2 regions of the Micromonospora sp. RTBAU3-60 genome follow, and region 2 is predicted to be linked to the other one. Evidence: riboswitches for the same ligand, from Rfam matches in the RefSeq annotation. Region 2 holds a riboswitch; the other holds the start of a gene.
The links. A riboswitch is a leader RNA that binds a small molecule or an ion and turns the genes downstream of it on or off. The one in region 2 is predicted to bind cobalamin.
Positions count from the first base shown of each region.

Region 1: it holds a riboswitch for cobalamin, as region 2 does, so the genes downstream of both, cobN (cobaltochelatase subunit CobN) here and ACY34I_RS35555 (ribonucleoside-diphosphate reductase subunit alpha) in region 2, are expected to answer to the same signal.

Region 1 is NZ_JBUEGB010000019.1:29,799-40,691, forward strand. It holds partial or broken gene ACY34I_RS19995 (VWA domain-containing protein) at 1-2,082, opposite strand, end outside; gene cobN (cobaltochelatase subunit CobN) at 2,112-5,786, opposite strand; cobalamin riboswitch at 6,211-6,340, opposite strand; gene ACY34I_RS20005 (MBL fold metallo-hydrolase) at 6,685-7,374, shown strand; gene ACY34I_RS20010 (glycosyltransferase 87 family protein) at 7,431-9,026, shown strand; gene ACY34I_RS20015 (hypothetical protein) at 9,044-9,376, opposite strand; gene ACY34I_RS20020 (MFS transporter) at 9,499-10,728, opposite strand; gene ACY34I_RS20025 (LacI family DNA-binding transcriptional regulator) at 10,887-10,893, shown strand, end outside.
Region 2 is NZ_JBUEGB010000080.1:1,820-12,712, reverse strand. It holds gene ACY34I_RS35595 (copper resistance CopC family protein) at 1-319, opposite strand, end outside; gene ACY34I_RS35590 (sigma-70 family RNA polymerase sigma factor) at 470-1,078, shown strand; gene ACY34I_RS35585 (ABC transporter ATP-binding protein) at 1,386-2,045, opposite strand; gene ACY34I_RS35580 (ABC transporter ATP-binding protein) at 2,042-3,052, opposite strand; gene ACY34I_RS35575 (ABC transporter permease) at 3,049-3,918, opposite strand; gene ACY34I_RS35570 (ABC transporter permease) at 3,911-4,972, opposite strand; gene ACY34I_RS35565 (ABC transporter substrate-binding protein) at 4,954-6,546, opposite strand; gene ACY34I_RS35560 (superoxide dismutase) at 6,796-7,410, opposite strand; cobalamin riboswitch at 7,717-7,934, shown strand; gene ACY34I_RS35555 (ribonucleoside-diphosphate reductase subunit alpha) at 8,073-10,472, shown strand; gene ACY34I_RS35550 (ribonucleotide-diphosphate reductase subunit beta) at 10,463-10,893, shown strand, end outside.

The DNA.
Region 1 (10,893 bases), on a different contig from region 2:
GAGCGGGCGCGCTCCGGCGGTGGCCCGCCCGTCGGTGACGACCAGGACCAGCGGGCGCCGCTTCGGGTCGCGCAGCCGCTCCACCCGGAGCAGCTCGGCCGCCGCGAGCAGTCCCTCGGCGAGTGGGGTACGCCCGCCGGTGGGCAGCTCGGCCAGCCGGGTCGAGGCGGCCAGCACCGAGGAGGTGGCCGGCAGCAGGGTGTGCGCCCCGGCGCCCCGGAAGGCGACCACGGCCACCTTGTCCCGGCGCTGGTACGCGTCGGTGAGCAGGGCGAGCACCGCACCCTTGACGGCGCTCATCCGCTGCCGGGCGCCCATCGACCCGCTGGCGTCGACCAGGAACAGGACGAGGTTTCCCTCGCGTCCCTCGCGGACCGCCTCGCGCAGGTCGTCCGGGTGCAGCCGCAGCGGCCCGTCGTGCCGGCCACGGGCGGCCTGGTGCGGGGCGGCGGCCCGGACGGTGGCCGGCAGGTGCAGCGCGCCGGGCCGTCCGGCGGGCACCCGGGCGCCCGTGGTCCGGCCGCGCCCGGTGCGCGCCGGGGAGCGTCGGCCGGGCACCCCCTCGCCCACTCCGGGCGCGGTCAGCAGCCGCGCCCGCAGCCCCCGATCGGGTACGGCCACCGTGCCGGGCCGCCCGGCGCCGTCCGGCTCCCCCGGCCGGCCGGCGGACCGGGCCCGCCGGGCACCCGGCCCGTTCCGGTCGGCGCCCTGGCCCGGGGCGTCATCACCCGCGCAGCCGCGCCGATCGGCGTCGGGGTCCCCGCCGAACCCGTCGGCGTCGCCCGCTCGGCCGGGCCCGTCGGAAGCGGACGCGTCGCCGCCGGACCCGCCCCAGCCGTTGCCGCCCGACCGGTCGAACCGGTCGTCGCACTCGACCCCGCCGTGGCCGTCGTCGCCGGACCCGCCGGGCTGGCCGTCCCGGCCGGTCCGTCGCCCGTCATCCGGCGCACCCGGGCGCTCGCCCGAGCCCCGCCCGTCGGGCGCCCCGCTCTCGGCTCCCCCGCCCAGGTCGTCGGTGGGGCCGCCGGCCGGCCCGCCGGGACCGCCGTCCGGGCGGGATCCGCCGCCCGGGCCGTCGTCGTCCGGGTCGTCGTCCGGGTGCTCGTCCCGGGCCCGGCGCAGCGCCTCGTCCAGGCGCTGCTCGTCGAGGCCCGGCGTGTCGAAGGGGTCCCGCCGGCGGCGGTGCGGCAGGGCGAGCCGGGCGGCGACCCGGACGTCCTCGGCGGTCACCCGGTCCCGGCCCTGCCAGGCGGCGTGGGCGACGGCGGTCCGCGCGGTGACGATGTCGGCACGCATGCCGTCCACGTCGAACGCGGCGCAGACCTCGGCGATCTGGCGCAGCGCCGCGTCGGGCAGCGCCACGGCGGGCAATCGGTGGCGGGCGGCGGCGACCCGGCGGGCCACCTCGGCGTCCTCGTCGGCCCAGCGGGCGGCGAAGCCGGCCGGGTCGGCGTCGGCGGCGAGCCGGCGGCGGACCACCTCGACGCGTACGGCGGGGTCACGGCTGGCGGCCACCTCGACGGTGAGCCCGAACCGGTCGAGCAGCTGTGGGCGCAGCTCCCCCTCCTCCGGGTTCATGGTGCCGACCAGCAGGAACCGGGCGGCGTGGCTGACCGAGACGCCCTCCCGCTCGACGTGGCAGCGGCCCATCGCGGCGGCGTCCAGGAGCAGGTCGACCAGGTGGTCGTGGAGCAGGTTGACCTCGTCGACGTAGAGCACGCCGCGGTGGGCGTCGGCGAGCAGGCCGGGCTCGTAGGCGCGTACCCCCTCGGCGAGGGCGCGTTCCAGGTCGAGCGAGCCGACCACCCGGTCCTCGGCGGCGCCGACCGGCAGCTCGACCAGGCGGGCCGGGCGGCGCTCGGCGGCCGACCCGGTCGGGTGCGGCCCGTCCGGGCAGCCCGGGTCCGGGGCGGCCGGGTCGCAGGCGAAGCGGCACCCGTCGACCCGGTCGACCAGGGGCAGCAGCGCGGCCAGGGCCCGGACGGCGGTGGACTTGGCGGTGCCCTTCTCGCCGCGGACGAGCACCCCGCCGATGGCCGGGCTGACCGCGTTGAGCAGCAGGGCGAGGCGCATCTCGGCCATGCCGAGCACCGCGCTGAACGGATATGCGGTCACTGTTGGTCCTCCAGGTCGCCCTCGCTGGCCAGGTATGTCTCGTGCAGCCGGTCGAGGGTGGCCGGCTCGGGCGCGGCCCACAGCCCACGCTCGGCGGCCTCGAGCAGGCGCTCGGCGATGCCGCGCAGCGCCCACGGGTTGGACTCCGCCAGGAAGGCGCGCGTCGTGTCGTCGAACAGGTACGCCTCGGCGAGCCGCTCGTACATCCAGTCGTCGACGACCCCGGCGGTGGCGTCGTAGCCGAACAGGTAGTCCACGGTGGCAGCCAACTCGAAGGCGCCCTTGTAGCCGTGCCGGCGCATCGCGGCGATCCAGCGCGGGTTGACCACCCGGGCCCGGAACACCCGGCGGGTCTCCTCGCCGAGGGTGCGGGTACGCACGTCGTGCGGCAGCGCCGAGTCGCCGACGTACGCGGCCGGGGCGGCGCCGGTGAGGTGGCGGACCATCGCCACCATCCCGCCGTGGTACTGGAAGTAGTCGTCGGAGTCGACGATGTCGTGCTCGCGGGTGTCCTGGTTCTTCACGGCGACGGCGATCCGGGCGAAGGAGCGTTCCATGTCGGCCCGCGCCTCCCGCCCGTCCAGCCCGGCCCCGTACGCGTAGCCGCCCCAGACCGCGTACACCTCGGCGAGGTCGGCGTCGGTACGCCAGTTCCGGGCGTCGATGAGCGGCAGCAGCCCGGCCCCGTACGCCCCTGGTTTCGAGCCGAAGACGCGGGCGGTGGCCCGCCGTTCGTCGCCGTGCTCGGCGACGTCCGCGTCCACGTGTGCCTTCACGTAGTTGTCCGAGGCCGGTTCGTCGAGCGCGGCGACCCGCCGGACCGCGTCGTCGATCAGGGCGACCACGTGCGGGAAGGCGTCCCGGAAGAAGCCGGAGATGCGGACGGTGACGTCGATCCGCGGGCGGCCGAGTTCGGCCAGCGGCACCACCTCGACGCCGGTGACCCGCCGGGATCCCTCGTCCCAGGTGGGCCGGCAGCCGAGCAGGGCGAGAATCTCGGCGATGTCGTCACCCTGGGTGCGCATGGCGCTGGTCCCCCAGACGGTGAGCCCGACCGAGCGGGGGTACGCCCCGGTGTCGGCGCGGTGCCGGGCGAGCAGCGAGTCGGCGAGCGCCACCCCGACGTCCCAGGCGTTGCGGCTGGGAATGGCCTTCGGGTCGACGGAGTAGAAGTTGCGGCCGGTGGGCAGCACGTTGACCAGTCCCCGGGTGGGTGACCCGGACGGGCCGGGCGGGACGAACCGGCCGTCGAGCGCGCCGAGCACCCGGCCGATCTCGTCGGTGGTGCGGTCCAGCCGCGGCACCACCTCGCGGGCGGCGAAGCGCAGCACCTCGGCGGCGTCGGGCACGGCCCCGCCGACCACCTCCTGGACCACCGCGTCCGCCTTGGCGCCGTCCCAGCCGAGCGTCTCCATGCCGAGGACCAGCCGGCGGGCGAGGGCCTCGATCAGGTCGACGGCGTCGGCGGCGGTGGCGGCCGGGCCGTCGACCGCCTCGGTGAGCGCCACCGGCACGGTGATCCGCTCCCCGGGCGCGGCGAGCAGCGCCGCCTCGTCGAGGCCGACGCGCCCGGCGAGGGCCTGGCGCAGCCCGGGCAGGGCGCGCACGCCGCCCCAGACCTGCGGGGCGCGCAGCACGGCGAGGACCAGGTTGACCCGCGCCTCGCCGGTCGGCGCCTCGGCCAGCACGTGCAGGCCGTCGCGGATCTGCACGTCCTTGACCTCGCAGAGGTACCCGTCCAGGTGCAGCACGAAGTCGTCGAAGTCGTCCTCGGCGGGCATCTCCGCCTGGTGCAGGTCGTGGTGCAGCTGCGCCTCCCGCACCAGGTCCCAGATCTGCCGCTGGACCGTGGGCACCTTGGCCGGGTCGAGGGCCTGCACGGTGGCGTACTCGTCGAGGAGCTGTTCGAGCTTGGCGAGCTCGCCGTACGTCTCGGCGCGGGCCATCGGCGGGACGAGGTGGTCCACGACGACGGCGTGGGCGCGGCGCTTGGCCTGCGTGCCCTCGCCGGGGTCGTTGACGATGAACGGGTAGACCAGCGGGAGGTCGCCGAGCACCGCATCGGGGGCGCAGTCGGCGGCCAGCCCGAGCCCCTTGCCGGGCAGCCATTCCAGGGTGCCGTGCTTGCCGAGGTGGACCACGGCGTGCGCGCCGAAGCCGCCGTCGGCGACCGGCGCGGCCAGCCACCGGTACGCGGCCAGGTAGTGGTGGCTGGGCGGCAGGTCCGGGTCGTGGTAGATGGCGACCGGGTTCTCCCCGAAGCCGCGGGGCGGCTGGATCAGCAGCACCACGTTGCCGAAGCGCAGCCCGGCGAGGACGAGGTCGCCGCCGTCGGTGTAGAGCTGCCCCGGCGGCTCGCCCCAGTGCTCCCGCATCCGCTCCCGCAGCCCGGCGGGGAGCGCGTCGAACCAGCGCCGGTAGGTTCCCCCCGGCACCCGGGCCTCGGCTGCGGCGAGCTGCTCCGGGGTGAGCCACTCGACGTCGTGCCCGCCCGCGGCGATCAGCGCGTGGATGAGCGCGTCCCCGTCGTCCGGCACCGGCCCGGCGCCGAGGTCGTAGCCGGCGTCGGCGAGGGCGGCGAGCAGGCGCACCGCCGAGGCCGGGGTGTCCAGGCCCACCGCGTTGCCGACCCGGGAGTGCTTTGTCGGGTACGAGCTGAGCACGACGGCCAGCCGCTTGTCGGCGTTCGACAGGTGCCGCAGCCGGGCCTGCCGGACGGCGATGCCGGCGACCCGGGCCGCCCGCTCCCGGTCCGGGTCGTAGACCGAGAGCCCGTCGGCGTCGATCCGCTTGAACGAGAACGGCACGGTGACGATCCGGCCGTCGAACTCGGGGATGGCCACCTGCATGGCCGCGTCCAGCGGGGACAGTCCGGCGTCGCTGGCCGCCCACCGGTCGCGGGTGCTGGTCAGGCAGAGCGCCTGGAGGATCGGCACGTCCAGGGCGGCGAGCGCGCCGACGTCCCAGGCGTCCTCGTCGCCCCCGCCGGAGGCGTCCGCGGCGACCGTGCCGCCGGCCGCCAGCACCGTCACCACCAGGGTGTCGCAGCGGGCGAAGAGGCCCATCGGCCCGTCGCCGGGGGTGAGCCCGCGCAGCGAGCCGCAGAAGATCGGCAGCGGGTGCCCGCCGGCGGCGGTGACCGCGTCGGCCAGGGTCTCGACGAACGCGGTGTTCCCGGCCAGGGCGTGCGCCCGGTAGAAGACGATCCCGACGGTGGGCCGCCCGTCCCCCGCCGGCCCGGGGTCGGGGCCGAGGAGGCCGAAGGGCGGGGTGGGGGCGGGCGGGGCGAAGCCCTCGCCGGTGAGCAGCACCGTGTCGGAGAGGAACCGGGCCAGCTCGGCGAGGTTGTCGGGGCCGCCCTCCACCAGGTAGGCGAGGGCCTCGGCGGCCACCCCGGCGGCCACCGTGGACGCCGCCATCAGCTCCGCGTCGGGCAGCGCCTCACCGCCGAGCACCGCGGTCGGCACGCCGGAGGCGAGCACCGCGGCCAGGCCGTCCGGCCACGCCTGCCGGCCGCCGAGCAGGCGTACGACGGCCAGGTCGACGCCGTCGAGCAGCGCGGGCACGGCGTCGGCGGCGACCCGCGCGGGGTTGGCCAGCCGGTAGTCCGCGCCGCTGGCGCGGGCGGCGAGCAGGTCGGTGTCGGCGGTGGACAGCAGCAGGATGCGCACGGACGGCTCCGGAGCGTGAGCCCGGCGGCGCGGCGGGGCCGGCGGCGGGCGGGGATGGCGGCGGGCGGGGATGGGCGCAGGTTCAGCGGGTACGCGGGCCCGGCGGGCGGTTCACCGACGGCGGATCGGCGGGGACGCCCGGCCGGGGGCGAAACCGGCGGGGCGGAACTCAGCGGTGGACGGCGCGGTCGCGTTCGGCGGCGGGCTCGGCGATGACGCCAGATGCCCCTGCGGCGCCCGGACGAGCGGCGGCGCGGCGAACGGTCGGGTACGCGGGACCGCCACCGGCCCGCGGCGCGGTGGGGTGAGCGGTCAGCGGCACGCGGGTGCGCCCCGGCCGGATACGACGATCACCGTCGATGGCGGAAAGGCCGTGCATCGGGTCCTCCTCGGGTGTCCACGCCCTGGGGTTCGCCGACGGCCGAAGTATCCTGGCTCCCGGATCGACGCTCTCCCCCGGCCTTCCAACCGCGCACGCACGGCCGTGACTCACGAGGGGGGATCGCTCCCCGGTGACAGTGGCGGGACCGCGCCGGATTCACACCGGCTTCCTTCACTGCCGTCTGGCCGCGAATGGTGCCACAGCCTCCGCCCCCCGGTCAACGGCAGGTCCGACCTGCCTCCGCACCCCTCGACAATGGACAGTCGTCGATCAGTCGAACTGGCGGGCAGCTCCGATCACAATGGCGGACATCGACCGACGGCGCGAATTTCCGGTCGCCCGGAACCCGTCACCGGAAGCGTTTCCGCCCATTGACCCCGCACCGTTCGGGAATCACGTCCGCGCTGGCAGGAGCGGCCGGGAACGGATCGGGCCGATAGCATCGCGGTCGACTGCGGACCGGAGGTCCGCCCGGGCGAGAGGAATGGCGCCATCGACACCCTGACGCCCCGACCGTTGGCCGGCCGGGTCTGGTTGTTCCCCGGCGATCCGGACCCGTACACGGTCCGCCCGACCGTGGCGGTCGTCGCCGACGAGCGCGGAAGTGTGATCGTCGACGCGGGGCAGAGCCCGGCCCACGCCCGCGAGATCCGGGCCGGGCTGCGCGCGGCCGGGCTGCCGGAACCCCGCTGGCTGGTCTACACCCACCACCACTGGGACCACGTCTGGGGCGCCTGCGCCTGGCCCGGCGTCGAGATCGTCGGGCACGAGGCCGGCGTCGCGCCGCTGCGCGCCGAGGCGGCCCGGCCGTGGAGCCACCGCCACCTGCGCGAGCAGGTCCGCGAGAACCCCCGGCTCGGGCACAGCTTCCGGGCCCGGGCCCTGGCCGTCGACTCCTGGGAGGGCTTCACCGTCCTGCCACCGACCCGCACCTTCACCGACGAGCTGACCCTGCCCACCGGGGTCGTGGTCCGGCACGTGGGCGGCCGGCACGCCCCGGACTCGTCGGTGGTGCTGGTGCCGGACTCGGCGGTGCTGCTGCTCGGCGACTGCTGGTACCCGCCGCCGGCCCATCTGCGTACTCCGGAGGACGAGCCCGATCTGGCGATGGCGCGCGGCCTGCTCACCGACGACGTCGAGTGGTACGTCTCGGCGCACGACGAGCCGGTGCGGCTGGCCGAGGCGCGGGCTGCCCTGGCCGGCTGACCGGCATCGCGCCGCACGGGGTCCCACGACGCAGCGGCCCGGCCTATCCTCGGTCGATGCGGGACCGCCGGGTGATTCTGCTGTGGACCGGGTTCGCGCTGGCCGCCGCGGTCTCCGTCGCGCTGGTGGCACGACGCCCGGACCACCTCTCCGACCTGCACATCTACTACGGGGCGCTGACCGACCTGCGGGCCGGGCGGCCGCTGTACGGGTACGTCGCGGAGAACGGGGGCCCGTTCACCTATCCCCCGTTCGCGGCGCTCGTGCTGGCCCCGATCACCGTGGTCCCGGAGTCCGTGCTGGGCGTGGCCTGGCTGCTGCTGACGGTCGCGGCCGTGGTCGCCATCGCCGTACCGGTCGGTGGGGTGCTGGCGCCCGAACGGTCCCGGCGGCCGCTGGTCATGGCGGCGGTCGCCGCGGCGCTGATGCTCTCCGCGCCGGTGCAGAGCAACCTGCGCTTCGGCCAGGTGAGCATCTTCATCGTGCTGCTGGCCCTGCTGGACGGCATGGGGGTGGTTCCGCCCCGCTGGCGCGGGGTGCTGGTCGGGCTGGCCGCGGCGATCAAGCTGACCCCGCTGCTCTTCGTGGCGTACTTTCTGGTCAGCGGCCGTTACCGGGACGCCGGTCGGGCGGTGGCCACCTTCCTGGCGGCGGCGGGGGTCGCCGCGGCGGTGCTGCCCGCGGAGAGTTGGACCTACTGGACCGGGACGGTGTTGCAGACCTCCCGGATCGGCGACCTCGCGTCGCTGGGCAACCAGTCGCTGCACGGGATGCTGCTCCGCGTCGGCGTCGCCCCGGCCACCCTGCCATTGCTCTGGGCCGCACTGGTGGGCGTCATCTGCGCGGTGGCGCTGCTGCGGGCCCGGCAGCTCGCCGGGCACGGCCGGCCGGGGCACGCCGCCGTGCTGGTCGGCTGCGCCACCGTGGCCGCCTCCCCGGTGTCCTGGACCCACCACCAGATCTGGCCGGTGCTGGCCGCCATGCTGCTGGTCGGCGCGTCCGGGGTGGCCCGCCGGGTGGCCGGCGCCGCCCTGCTGGTGGCCATGGTGGTGTCCCTCGGCGCGGCGCTGGGCCCGGTGTCCGCCCGGCCCGGCGTGCAGTTCCTGCTGGAGAACGCCCGGGCGCTCGGCGTCGGCGCGCTCTGCCTCCTCGGGTTCGGCGGCGTCGCGGTCACCGCCACCCGGGCACACCGCCGCACCGCCGGCCGGGCCTGGCTGCGGGTGGGCGTGGCCGCCGCCACGGCGCTGGCGTTCTTCGCCGTGCAGCCGCTCCCGGCGGGCGCGGACCCCACGTTCAAGGCGTACGACCTCGACGACGTGGCGAACCCCCGATACTTCTTCGTCTGCCAGGGGCCCGCCGAGTGCGCCGCGTACGGCGGGGACGCGGCGGTCACCTTCGGCACGGCCGTCGAGCCGACGAAGGTCCGGGTCAACGGGGTGGTCTCCGCGCGGGTGGCTCGGTTGGCCTACTACTCGGCGCCGGGCGGGGCGCCCCGGGCCATCCCGCTGCTCGACGCCTACCCAGGGTCGCGGATCTTCTCGTTCCGCGCCGCGACCATGACGCATGGCCGGCTCGTCGCGTACGCGGCCGACGGTCGCCCGATCGCCACCTACGACGACGAGCTGGCGGCGGCGTTCCGCGTGCGCCGCTGACCCGGCCGGCAGCCGGGTCAGCGGGCCCGGCGCTCGGGGTGGGCCCGGTTCCAGGCCCGCATCCGCTCGGGGTAGCCGGTGCGGGCCGCCTCGTACAGCGGGATCGCGTGCCGCTGGGCGATCTTCCCGGCGGCCCGGGGCGAGCCGGTGCGGCGGCGGATCCACTCGCCGTCGTGGGCGATGGCGACCACCGTGGTGTCGGTGGCCGTGGTCTCCGGCTCCAGGTAGAACTCCACCCCGCGGCGGCTGGTCACGAAGGCCTCCAGCGCGGCCAGGTCCTCCGCGGTGGCCTCGCGGTCGAGCTTGGTCGGGGTCGTCCGGTCGGCGCCCCGTCGGCGGAACCAGCCCATGCCGGTCTCCTCTCCTCGGCGTCCCGCCCAGTGCAGCACCGTCACCTGGCAGCCACCTGGGAGCGCCGTGGGAGTCCGCTGACCGGCGGTGATCCGCCGCGACCTGCGGTGGCCCGAGCCGATCAGTCCTGGCTCGTCGGGGACGGTGGGCGGAGCACCGGGACCAGCGCCAGGGTGGGCAGCAGCAGGAGCGGCACGACGCCGAGGGCGTGCAGGATGCCCAGGTGGTCGCCGAGGAAGCCGAGCAGCGGCGGCCCGCCCAGGAAGGCCGTGTAGCCGATCACAGCGACCACACTGACCCGGGCCGGCGCCCGGTCCTCGTCGTCGGCGGCGGCGCTCATGCCGACCGGGAAGCCGAGCGACGCCCCGATCCCCCAGAGCGCCACGCCGACCACGGCCAGCGGCCCGGAGCCGGCCAGCACGGCCAGGGCGGCGCCGGCGGCGGCCAGCCCGATGGTGCCGAACAGCACCCGCACCCGGCCCCACCGGTCGATGGCGATCGTGCCGGCGGTCCGGCCGAGCGTCATACCAACCACGAAGACGCCGAAGACGGTGGCGCCGACCGCCTCGCTGACGCCGTACCCGTCAACGAACGCCACCGCCAGCCAGTCGTTGGCGCTGCCCTCGGTGAAGGCCATGACCAGCACCAGCAGGCCGATGAGCAGGGTGCGCGGCTCCCGCCAGGTGGCCAGCAGCGCCCGCCGCCGGGCCGCCGGGTTTGCCGTACCCTCCGCCTCCGCGGGGGCGGGCAGGAACGCGCGGGCGCCGAGCAGCGTGCCGACCAGGACCACGGCGGCGAGCACGGGCAGGTGCGCCCCGACCGGTACGCCCAGCCGGGCGGCCCCGGCGCCGATCCCCGCCCCGGCCACCGAGCCGAGGCTCCACGCCGCGTGGAACCGGGGCATGATGGTCCGGCCGAGGCGCTTCTCCACCGCCGCGCCCTCGACGTTCATCGCCACGTCGCAGGTGCCGGAGCCGTAGCCGAAGGCGAAGAGCCCGATCGCCACCCCGGCCATCGAGCCGAGCAGGCTGGCGGAGACCCCGGCGACGACCGTGCCGAACGCGACGAGCAGGACCGACGCCGCCACGGTCCGGGCCGGTCCGAGCCGCTGGGTGACCAGCCCGGCGGTCGGCATCGCCAGCACCGCGCCGAGCGACAAGGTCAGCAGCAGCAGGCCGAGCCGCCCGGTGCTGAGCCCGAGCGCCTCCCGCACCGCCGGCACCCGGGAGAACCAGGTGCCCACCGCGAGCCCGTTGAGGGCGAACACGACCGCCACCCCGGTCCGGGCGGCCAGGACCGCCCGGGGCACGACCGGCCGGTCGACGGCCGATGCGTCGATGGTGCTGCTCACCGCATTGTCTCCCTCTCCCCTGGGCTGCCCGACGACCATCCCACCTCTGAGAGCGCTCACACGACAAGCGCTTTCACCCTTAACGGTGGCGGCCCGGACCCGGCATGATGGCCGACAGTGGCCGGGCGCGGGGGCACGGCCGGGCAGGAGGCAGCGACATGGGTA
Region 2 (10,893 bases):
ACTTCCCCGCGACCAGGAAGTACTCCCGTACCGGCTTGTCCAACTGCTTGGGCGACCCGTGGTTCCAGCCGTTGTCGACCCGTCCGCCCCCCGGCGCGGTGATCGTGAAGTACGCGTTGTCGGCGACCTTCTCCGTGAAGTAGAGCTGCACCGCCGCCAACGGCTCGTTCACCGTGGCCCCCTCCGCGGGGGTGGACATCGCCAAGGTGCCGTGAGCTGCCGCGGGCGCAGCGAACCCGAGGACAGCGACCGCGGAGACGAGGACGAACGCGAGCAGCCCCAAGGCTGCGCGTCCAAGAGCCGGAGGGAGACGACGCATCAGGGCATCCTCGCGACGCCGCGGCTTTAATCAAGGCATCGGCAACTTTTTATGCAAATGGCAAAAGTTCTGCCCGCTCCGACTCAACATACGAGCAGGGTGCACGAAACTTCCTCCGTCAGGACACCGGGCTGCCCAACCCACGGCGGGATGGCGGCCGCGAAACATCGGCAGCGTGGAGGACCGGACGTGGACGACAAGACACGCACGACCCGGTTGGCCCTTGCCGCCGGTCAAGGCGACCAGGCCGCGGCGGCCGCGTTCATCCGCGCCACCCAGCAGCAGGTATGGCGGCTCATCGCCCACCTCGCCGGGCCGAACGAGGCCGACGACCTGACCCAGGAAACCTACCTGCGGGCGCTGCGCAGCCTGCCCAAGTTCACCGCCGCCTCCTCCGCCCGCACCTGGCTGTTCGTGATCGCCCGGCGGGTCGTCGTCGACCACCACCGCGCCGCAGCCGCCCGACCCCAGCCAGCCCCACTGGAGGATTCGCACGCCGCTACACACTCGCGAGCCGCCCGTGGCTTCCCGGTCGAGGACAAGGTCATCCTGTGGCGGCTCCTGGACCACCTCTCACCCGAGCGGCGGGAAGCATTCGTCGCCACGCAGGTGCTCGGCCTCTCGTACGCCGAAGCCGCAGAGGTCTGCGATTGCCCCGTCGGCACGATCCGGTCCAGGGTCGCCCGCGCCCGCGACGACCTCGTCACCGCCATGGCCGATGCCGACATCACCGACAGCCGGGAACGCCGCTCGAGCTGACCTGGCGGGGGCCATCTCCCCAACGACAACCCGCTACGGCGAGGGGCAGCGGTCGGAGACGAGGCCGACAGTGGCCAGGCGGTTTCGGCGAGTGTTGTCGGCGTTCGATGTGGCGTTACGAGGACTCCCACTGGCTCGGTTCGGCGATGTCCGCTGATCCGCTGGATCCTCCTACGCCCCCGCTCCCAGGCGGCGGCCGCGGTCATCACCGGATCCGTTCGTGTGCCGTTGCGCGAGCCGTCGCCACTGGTCGCCGGTGGGCCACAGCCCTGCACGCGTGAGCAGTTGGGCGACGCCGAGGCGGGGTCTACCGGTTAACGGGCAGGTCGAGGGTTCGGGTGGCCCAGCGGGCCATCAGGGCAGGGTCGTGGGTGATGAGCAGGACCCCTGCGGCGTGTTGGCGTTGGTAGTCGGTGATGACGGCGGCGAGGTGGGCCTGGGTGGAGGCGTCGAGCATGGCGGTGGCTTCGTCGCAGATGAGGTAGTCGGGCTGGTGGACGAGTGCGCGGGCCAGGCAGGCGCGTTGCAGTTGGCCGTCGCTGACGGCGTGTGGGCGCCGGGTGAGCAGGTCCGGGGTGAGTCCGACGAGGTCGGCCAGTTCCGCCGCGCGCATGGCCGCGTCTTGCCTTGGGGTGCCGGTAGCGCGCAGTGGTTCGGCGATGATGTCGGCGAGGGTGAGCCGGGGGTCGGTGGCGGCGCGGGGGCTCTGGAACAGGATCGCGACCCGGGTCCGCATTGCGGCGGGCAGCCGGTGCCTGACGCCGACGACGGGCTTGCCGTCGAGGGTGATGTGCCCGGTGTCGGGGGCGTGCAGGAGGGCGAGGACCCGGGCGAGGGTGGATTTGCCGCTGCCCGACGGACCACGTAGGCCGACTGTCTCTTTAGGAGAGATGTGCAGGTCGACGCGGTCGAGGACGCGTTGCCGGCCGTAGGAGGCGGTGACCTGGTGCGCGGCGAGGCCGGTCATGCCCGCACTCCGGTGGTCAGGGGGTGGTGGCAGGCGACCCGGCCGGCACCGTCCCCGCTCGGGCCGGGCGGGTCGTGGCAGACGTCGGTGGCGTGGTCGCAGCGTGGGGCGAACGCGCACCCGGTGGGCAGGTCGGTGAGCATGGGCGGGTGGCCGGGGACGGGTCGGAAGGCCCGCTCCGGTAGGGCGTCGAGCAGCCCGGCGGTGTAGGGGTGGGCCGGTGCGGTGAACAGGGCGTCGGTCGGGCGGTGTTCGACGATGCGGCTGGCGTACATGACGGCGATGGTGTCGGCGACTCGACGGGCGGCGGTGAGGTCGTGGGTGATGAGCACAACGGCCGCGCCGGTGTCGCAGCGGCGGCGTAGCAGGTCGAGGGTGTGGTCGACCAGCGGCCGGTCCAGGCCGGTGGTGGGTTCGTCGGCCAGCAGCAGCGGCGGCTCGGGGGCGAGGGCGAGCGCGGTGGCCAGGCGTTGCGCCGTTCCGCCGGACAGTTCGTGGGGGTACCGGTCGAGGTCAGCCGGGTCGAGGCCGACGTCGGCGGCAAGCCGGTCGGCGGCTGGTGTGGCGTCGCGTCGGGGGTGGCCGTGGGCACGCAGAGTCTCCTCCAGCAGCCGCCTTCCGGTGCGGACCGGAGTGAGGGCGGTGGCGGGGCTCTGCGGCACCAGCCCGACCTGGCGTCCCCGCACCACACGGGACAGGTGGCGTTCACCGCAGCCGATCAGGTCGATCGGCTCGCCGGTGGGTGGGTGCAGGCGGGCGTGGCCGGTGACGGTGGCGTTGCCCGGTAGCAGACCGAGCAGGGCGTGGGCGAGCACGGACTTGCCGCACCCGGACTCGCCGACGACCGCGACGAGTTCCCCGGGGTGCACCTGCAGGCGCAGGTCGGTGACGGCGTGGACCACGGCGTCGCGGAGCCGGAACTGGACGGTCAGCCCGTCGACCTCCAGCAGGGCGGGTACGTGGTGGGTGACGTTGATGTCGGGGATGGCCGGGGCGCTGGTGGTCACAGGTGCAGCTCCGCTCGGACGCGGGGGTCGAGGAGGTCACGCCACCGGCTGGTGAGGGTGGCCAGGGCGAGGGTGACGGCGACCAGGACGAGGCCGGGGACGATGCTGGCCCACCAGGCGCCGGTGAGCAGCGACCGCTGCCCATCGTTGATCATGTTGCCGATCGACGCCAGGTGCGGGGGCAGTCCGAGGCCGAGGAAGGACAGGGCGGTCTCGTGCCAGACGGCGTGCGGCACCATCAGCGTGGTCGCCAGCGCCAGCCGGGGCAGCACGTGCGGCAGCAGGTGCCGGGTGAGCACCCGGACCCGGCTGGCCCCGCCGGAGACGGCGGCGTCGATGAACGGGCGGGTGCGCAGGCTGAGCAGTTCGGAACGGACGATGCGGGCGGTGGACAGCCAGTGGGTCAGCCCGATGGACAGGATCACCGCGCCGAGGCTGGGGCGCAGCATCGCCACGATGAAGATGCCCAGCAGCAGGTGCGGCAACGCCGCGATGGTGTCGACCGCCCGCATCAGTACCCGGTCGACCAGCCCGCCGACGGTGCCGGCAACCGCGCCGACGAGGCCGCCGATGACAGTGGCCACGAGCGCGGCGACCGCGCCGACGAGCAGGGAGACCCGCAGCCCGTAGAGGCTGCGCAGCGCCACGTCGCGGCCCAAATCGTCGGTGCCGGCCCAGTGCTGCCAGGAGGGCGCGAGTCGGGTACGCGCCAGGTCCACGGCACTCTCGTCGAGCGGCCACAGAACCGGGGCGAGCAGGCAGGCGGCGACCGCACCGACCAGCAGCGCCGCCGCGACGGTGACGCCGGCACGCCCGGCACGCAGTTTCGGCCGCCGCTGGCGGGCGGGCAGGGCAAGATCAGTCATCGAGGCGTACCCGTGGGTCGGCTGCGGCGTAGGCGAGGTCGGTGGCGAGGTTCGCGGCCAACACCACGACGGTGGTGGCCAGAGTGGTCGCGGCGAGCAGCGGGAAGTCGGCGCCCAGCGCGGCCTGCACGGTGACCGCGCCGAGACCGGGCAGGGAGAACACCGTCTCCACCAGCACCGCGCCGCCGACGAGTTCGGGCAGGTGGGTGCCGACCAGGGTGAGGAACGGCAGCAGCGCGGTACGCAGCGCGTGGCCGAACAGGACGGTGCGGCCGGGCAGGCCCCGGGCGCGGGCGGCGAGGACGTGGTCGTCGCGGAGGCTGTCGGCGACCGCGTCGCGGATGAACAGTACGAACCACGGCGCCTGGGAGATCGCCAGGACGGCCACCGGCAGGATCAGGTGCCGCGCCACGTCGGCGGGGTCCGTGCCGGTGGCGGTGACGTCGGTGAGCCCACCGGCAGGCAGCCATCCCAGGCTGAGGGCGAACACGGCGATCGCGGCCAGACCGATCCAGAACACCGGCATCGACTGCACCGCGTACGCGGTGGCGCGCAGCCCCCGGTCGAACCAGCCGCCACGCCGGTATGCGGCGAAGGTACCCAGCAGCAGGCTCGCCACAAGGACGAGCGCGAGAGCGGCGCCGACGAGCAGCAGGGTCCAGCCGGCGCGGGCGGCCAGCACCGAGGTGACCGGCTCGTGCCGGCTGGTCGACCAGCCCAGGTCACCGCGGAGCAGGTTGCCGACCCACCGGGCGTACTGCACCGGCAGCGGGTCGTCGACTCCCCAGTTCGCGCGGATCTGGGCCAGGTTCTCTTCGCTGGTGGTGAACGCTGCCGCGCCCGCGTACTGCTGGGCGGGGTCGATCGGGGAGGCCGCGCCGAGGGCGAACATCCCCACACTGGTGGCCGCGAGCACGGGTACGGCGACCAGGAGCCGGCGGCGGACCAGCGCGCCGGCACCCGCCAACCTCCGCCGGCGGGCCGGAGCCTTCGACTGGGCCGTCGCCGTCGGCTCGCCGACCGGGGTGGTCGCGGTCACGGCTTCTTCGTCCACGTGTGGACGTTCCACCAGAGGCTGTTGGCGACGTCGTGCTCGTGCGGTTCGACCCGTGGTGTCACCCCGGCCACCGTGTCCTTCACCACGTAGGTGTGCTGCAGGTAGGTGAGGAACACCCACGGCACGTCGGCGGCGAGCTGCTTCTGGAACGTGGCGTAGGCGGCTTTACGGGCGGCGGGGTCGGCGTCGTCACGGCCGTCCTGCAGCGCCTTATCAACGACCGGGGACTTGTATGAGCCGGGGTTGAAGAAGCCCTGGCCGGCGAACTCGGACCGGAACAGCTTGTAGGAGACGAAGTCCGGGTCGTACGGGGTGCCGTGTCCCATGATCAGGGCGTCGGTCTTCATCCGCGGGGTCATCGCGTCCCAGGTCAGCCCTTCGGGCGTCACCTTGATGCCGGCCTTCTTCGCGTCGGCGGTGACCGCGAGGGCCAGTTCCTTGCGCAGGCTGTCGGTGGCGGGATACATGAGCGTGAACGTGGCCTGCCGGGTGCCCTTGACCCGGACGCCGTCCGGGCCTGGCTTCCAGCCGGCGGCGTCGAGGGCGGCGGTCGCGGCAGCCAGGTCGGCGGCGGCTTTGCCGGCAATGGACGGTTCGGCGAACTCCGAGGACGGCGGCACCGGCCCGAACGCCGGCTCCCCCGCCCCGCCGAGCACGCCGGCCGCCATCGCCTGGCGGTCCACCGCCGCGTTGAGCGCCCGCCGCACCGCCAGGTCGCCGGTGACCGGGTTGCCCATCGGCAGCATCACGCCCCGGTAGTCGGCGGTGGGCACCCGCTGCACCCGGTACCCGCCCTGTTTGTCGAACCCGGCGGCCAGTTTCGGCGCCAGCTCCGCCGCGTCGAACTCCCCCGCCCGCATCCGCTGGGCACGCACGTTGTCGTCGGCGACGAACGCCACCACCACACCCGAGTTTGCCGGCCTGCCACCCCAGTACTTCTCGTTGGCCGCGAGCACGAGCCGGTCTCCCGGCGTCCACGACGTCACCCGGTAGGGGCCGGTCCCGACGGGCTTGCGGTTGAACTCGGCGGTGTTGACGTCCTTACCGGCCAAGGCTTTCGCGGGCACGATGCCCAGCGCCAACCGCTGCAGGAACGGCGCGTAGGCGTACTTCAGGGTGAACACCACGGTCGACGGGTCCGGCGCGGCGGCCGAGACGAGCATGTCCAGATCCGAGCGCAGAGTGGAGTCGACCTTCGGGTCCAGCACCGTCCGATAGGTGAAGACGACGTCCTGGGCGGTCAACGGGCTGCCGTCATGAAACAGGACCCCGTCGCGTAGCTTCGCCGTGACCGTCTTCCCGTCCGCCGACACGGTGGGCAGCTCCCGGGCCAGCGCCGGCACCAGCTGGTTGCGAGCATCGCGGGCCACCAGACCGTCGAAGATCAACGAACCGCCGTCGACGCCATAGTTCAGCACGGGGTTCAGGGTGTCCGGCTCACCCGAGGTCGCCACGACCAGCGTTCCGGCACCGCGCGCGGCGTCCGTCGGGATCGCCGGCGACGAGCAGCCGGCTGCGACCAGGACGGCGGCGGCCAGCGCCGTCACTCGGGTGGACAGAGGCTTACCCATGATGTGCTCCTGTGGTTGCGGAGGCCACGGCCACTCGTGCCGAGCCGATGGAACAGAGTGCGTGACTGGTCGGGCTAGCAGTCGCGTTTGCCGACCGTGCCCACGGGGATTGCTCAGGCCGGTGGCGGCTGCGCCGCGTCGACGACTTGCAAGGCCAACTCCTGAACCAGCCCATCCCGGGACTGGACGGCTGGCCGGACCAGCGCGAGGACGAGTCCCGTCGCGACCGGGACAGGCCCGGCACGCCGGTCACGGCTTCGGCGAAGCCGCGCGGGCAGCGTCGAAGCGGGCGGTGACGTCGGCCCAGTTCACCAGGTCCCACAGCCGGTCCACGTAGTCCGGACGCACGTTGCGGTACTGCAGGTAGTAGGCGTGCTCCCAGGCGTCGAAGACCAGCAACGGGGTGCTGCCGTGCCCGACGTTGCCGTGGTGGTCGTACACCTGCTCCACGATCAGCCGCCGGCCGAGCGGCTCCCAGGCCAGCACACCCCAGCCGGAGCCCTGCACGCCCTTCGTCGCCGCGGACAGCTGTCCGGCGAAACCGTCGAACGAGCCGAAGTGCTCGTCGATCGCGGCGGCCAGCTCCCCGTCCGGGCGGTCACCACCTTCTGGGGACAGGTTGTTCCAGAAGATCGAGTGCAGCACGTGCCCGGACAGGTTGAACGCGAGGGCCTTCTCCAACCCGACCAGTGCCGCGAAGTCACCCTTGTCCCGCGCCTCGGCCAACTGGTCCAGGGTGTCGTTGCTGCCCTTCACGTACGCCGCGTGGTGCTTGCTGTGGTGCAGCTCCAGGATCTCGCCGGACATCGCCGGCTCCAGCGCACCGTAGTCGTACGGCATGTCGGGCAGCGTGTAGACGCCCACCGGCCGGGCTCCTTCCTCATTGGCGACCGCGCAGCGGGCAGGTGTCCCGGCGAGGTGCGGATCATCGCGAGCCGGAACGCCCGCCCACTGCTGCCAGCATTACGTAGTTGCCAAACTTTGGCAATAAGCGCCCGATCATCGGCGCGTCCGGGCACCCTCGCCAGCCGCTTCTCCGTCATGGGCAGCAGCAACCGCTCCGGCCCCGGCCACGCACCGCCGTCCCGCTGCGAACAGCGCGCAACTGTGAGACGGATCTGACACGCCGACGCGACATCTGGTGTTGCTCAACCAAGCATGCGGCCATATATGGTGTCTGACGCAGCTGGTTCGGCCGTCCTCAGCGAGGGCGGTCGAGGCAAGAGGGAACCCGGTGGGAATCCGGGACTGCCCCGCAGCGGTGAGTGGGAACGACCGCCGTCATCAGCACTGGACCATCCTCGGTCTGGGAAGCGACGGCCAGTAGGAGACCGGTTTCGTCCGGTCGTGCCCGCGAGTCCGAAGACCTGCCAGCGCGTCACACGCCCCGACCCGGCGTGTGACGGTCCGAGGCCGCGCGGGACGGCCGACGCCCACGGGACACCGCCATGCCGGCGCGTGTCCGTCGGTGTCTGCACCCCCGCGCGCCGAGGCCCATCCGGTCTCGAGCTCGCGAGGAGTGAGTAGTGACAGTCACCGACGTCCACCCCGTCGTCGATGGAACGCCCGGGGATGCGGCTCTACCCGGGCAGCGGCGCGTGCAGATGCACGTCCGCAAGCGCAACGGCGACCTCGAACCGGTCGACGTCAACCGGATCGTCCGGGCGGTCGAGCGGTGGACCGCGGATCTCACCGACGTTGACCCGCTGCGGGTGGCGACCCGCACCATCAGCGGGCTGTACGACGGTGCGAGCACCGACGAGTTGGATCGGCTGTCGATCCAGACCGCGGCCGAGCTGATCGGCGAGGAACCGCAGTACTCGCGGCTCGCCGCCCGCCTGCTCGCCGGCTACGTCGACAAGGAGGTACGCGGCCAAGGCATCACCTCGTTCAGCCAGGCGATCCGCCACGGCCACGCCGAAGGGCTGATCGGCGACGACACCGCTGCGTTCGTGGCCGCCCACGCCCGCATCCTCGACGAGGCGGTCGACCTGTCCGGTGACCTGCGGTTCGAGTATTTCGGGCTGCGCACCGTCTACGACCGGTACCTGCTGCGGCACCCGACCAGCCGGCTGGTGCTGGAAACGCCGCAGTACTGGCTGCTGCGGGTGGCGTGCGGCCTGTCGCACACGCCGGACGAGGCGATCGACTTCTACCGGCTGATGTCGAGCCTGGCGTACCTGCCGAGTTCGCCGACCCTGTTCAACTCCGGCACCCGGCACACCCAGATGTCGTCCTGCTACCTGGTGGACTCGCCCCGCGACGAGCTGGACTCCATCTACCAGCGGTACGCGCAGGTGGCCAACCTGTCCAAGTTCGCCGGCGGCATCGGCATCGCGTTCTCCCGGGTCCGCTCCCGCGGGGCGCTGATTCGCGGCACGAACGGGCGGTCCAACGGCATCGTGCCGTGGCTGCGGACACTGGACGCCAGCGTCGCGGCGGTGAACCAGGGCGGCCGGCGCAAGGGCGCCGCCTGCGTCTATCTGGAGCCGTGGCACCCGGACATCGAGGAGTTCCTGCAGCTGCGGGACAACACCGGCGAGGACGCCCGGCGTACGCACAACCTGAACCTGGCGAACTGGATTCCGGACGAGTTCATGCGCCGGGTGGAGGCCGACGGGATGTGGTCGCTGTTCGACCCGGACGAGGTTCCGGAGCTGCCCGACCTGTGGGGTGAGGAGTTCGACGCCGCGTACCGGGCGGCGGAGGCGCAGGGCCGCTGGGTACGGCAGGTACCGGCCCGGGAACTGTACGGGCGGATGATGCGCACCCTCGCGCAGACCGGCAACGGGTGGATGACGTTCAAGGACGCCGCCAACCGGCTCTGCAACCAGACCGCGGAGCCCGGCAACGTGGTGCACCTGTCGAACCTGTGCACCGAGATCATCGAGGTCTCCAGCGACGCCGAGACCGCGGTGTGCAACCTGGGCTCGGTGAACCTGGCCGCCCACCTGGCCGGGGACGACCTGGACTGGGAGCGGCTGCGGCACACCGTCCGCACCGCGGTCACCTTCCTCGACCGGGTGATCGACATCAACTACTACCCGACCCCGCAGGCGGCGGCGAGCAACCCCCGCTGGCGGCCAGTCGGCCTCGGCATGATGGGCCTACAGGACGTGTTCTTCGCGCTGCGGCTGCCGTTCGACTCCCCCGCCGCGCGGGAGCTGTCCACCCGGATCAGCGAAGAGCTCTACCTGACCGCCCTCGAAACCTCCGCCGACCTTGCCGAACGGCACGGCCCGCACCCCGCCTTCGCGCAGACCCGGGCGGCGCGTGGGCAGCTGCAACCGGACCTGTGGGGTGTCACCGGCAGCCAGACCGCGCGCTGGGACGCGCTGCGGGAGCGGGTGGCCGCGCACGGGCTGCGCAACTCGCTGCTGGTCGCGATCGCCCCGACCGCCACCATCGCCTCGATCGCTGGCTGCTACGAGTGCGTCGAGCCGCAGGTGTCCAACCTGTTCAAACGCGAAACCCTCTCCGGGGAGTTCCTCCAGGTCAACACCGCCCTGGTCGCCGAACTCAAGGCCCGCGGGCTGTGGACCGAGCAAATCCGGACGGCGATCAAACGCGCCGACGGGTCCGTCCAGGAGGTCGCGGAGCTGCCGGCGGAGGTGAGGGAGCTGTTCCGCACCGCGTGGGAGCTGCCTCAGCGGGCGCTGATCGACCTGGCCGCCGCCCGTGCACCCTTCATCGACCAGTCCCAGTCGCTGAACCTGTTCCTGGCCACGCCGACGATCGGCAAGCTCTCCTCGATGTACCTGTACACCTGGAAGAGCGGGCTGAAGAGCACCTACTACCTGCGCTCCCGCCCGGCCACCCGGATCCAGCAAGCCACCGTCTCCAGCGTGATTCCCACCGTGAGCCTCGATGCGGAGGCGCTGGCCTGCTCGCTGGAAGACCCCGAGGCGTGCGAGGCATGCCAGTGACCACCCCGACCCACACCACCACGGAGACCACACCGATGCTGCTCGACCCCGGGATGGACCTCACCCTCCGCCCGATGCGCTACCCGCACTTCTTCGACCGCTTCCGCGACGCCATCCGCAACACCTGGACCGTCGAGGAGGTCGACCTGCACGCCGACCTGACCGACCTCGACCGGCTCTCCCCCGCCGAGCGCCACCTGGTCAGCCGGCTCGTCGCGTTCTTCGCCACCGGCGACACCATCGTCGCCAACAACCTCGTGCTCAACCTCTACCAGCACGTCAACAGCCCCGAAGGCCGCCTCTACCTGTCCCGGCAACTGTTCGAAGAGGCGGTGCACGTCCAGTTCTACCTCAACCTCCTCGACACCTACGTGCCCGACGAGACCGAACGCGCCGCGGCGTTCGCCGCCATCGAGAACAT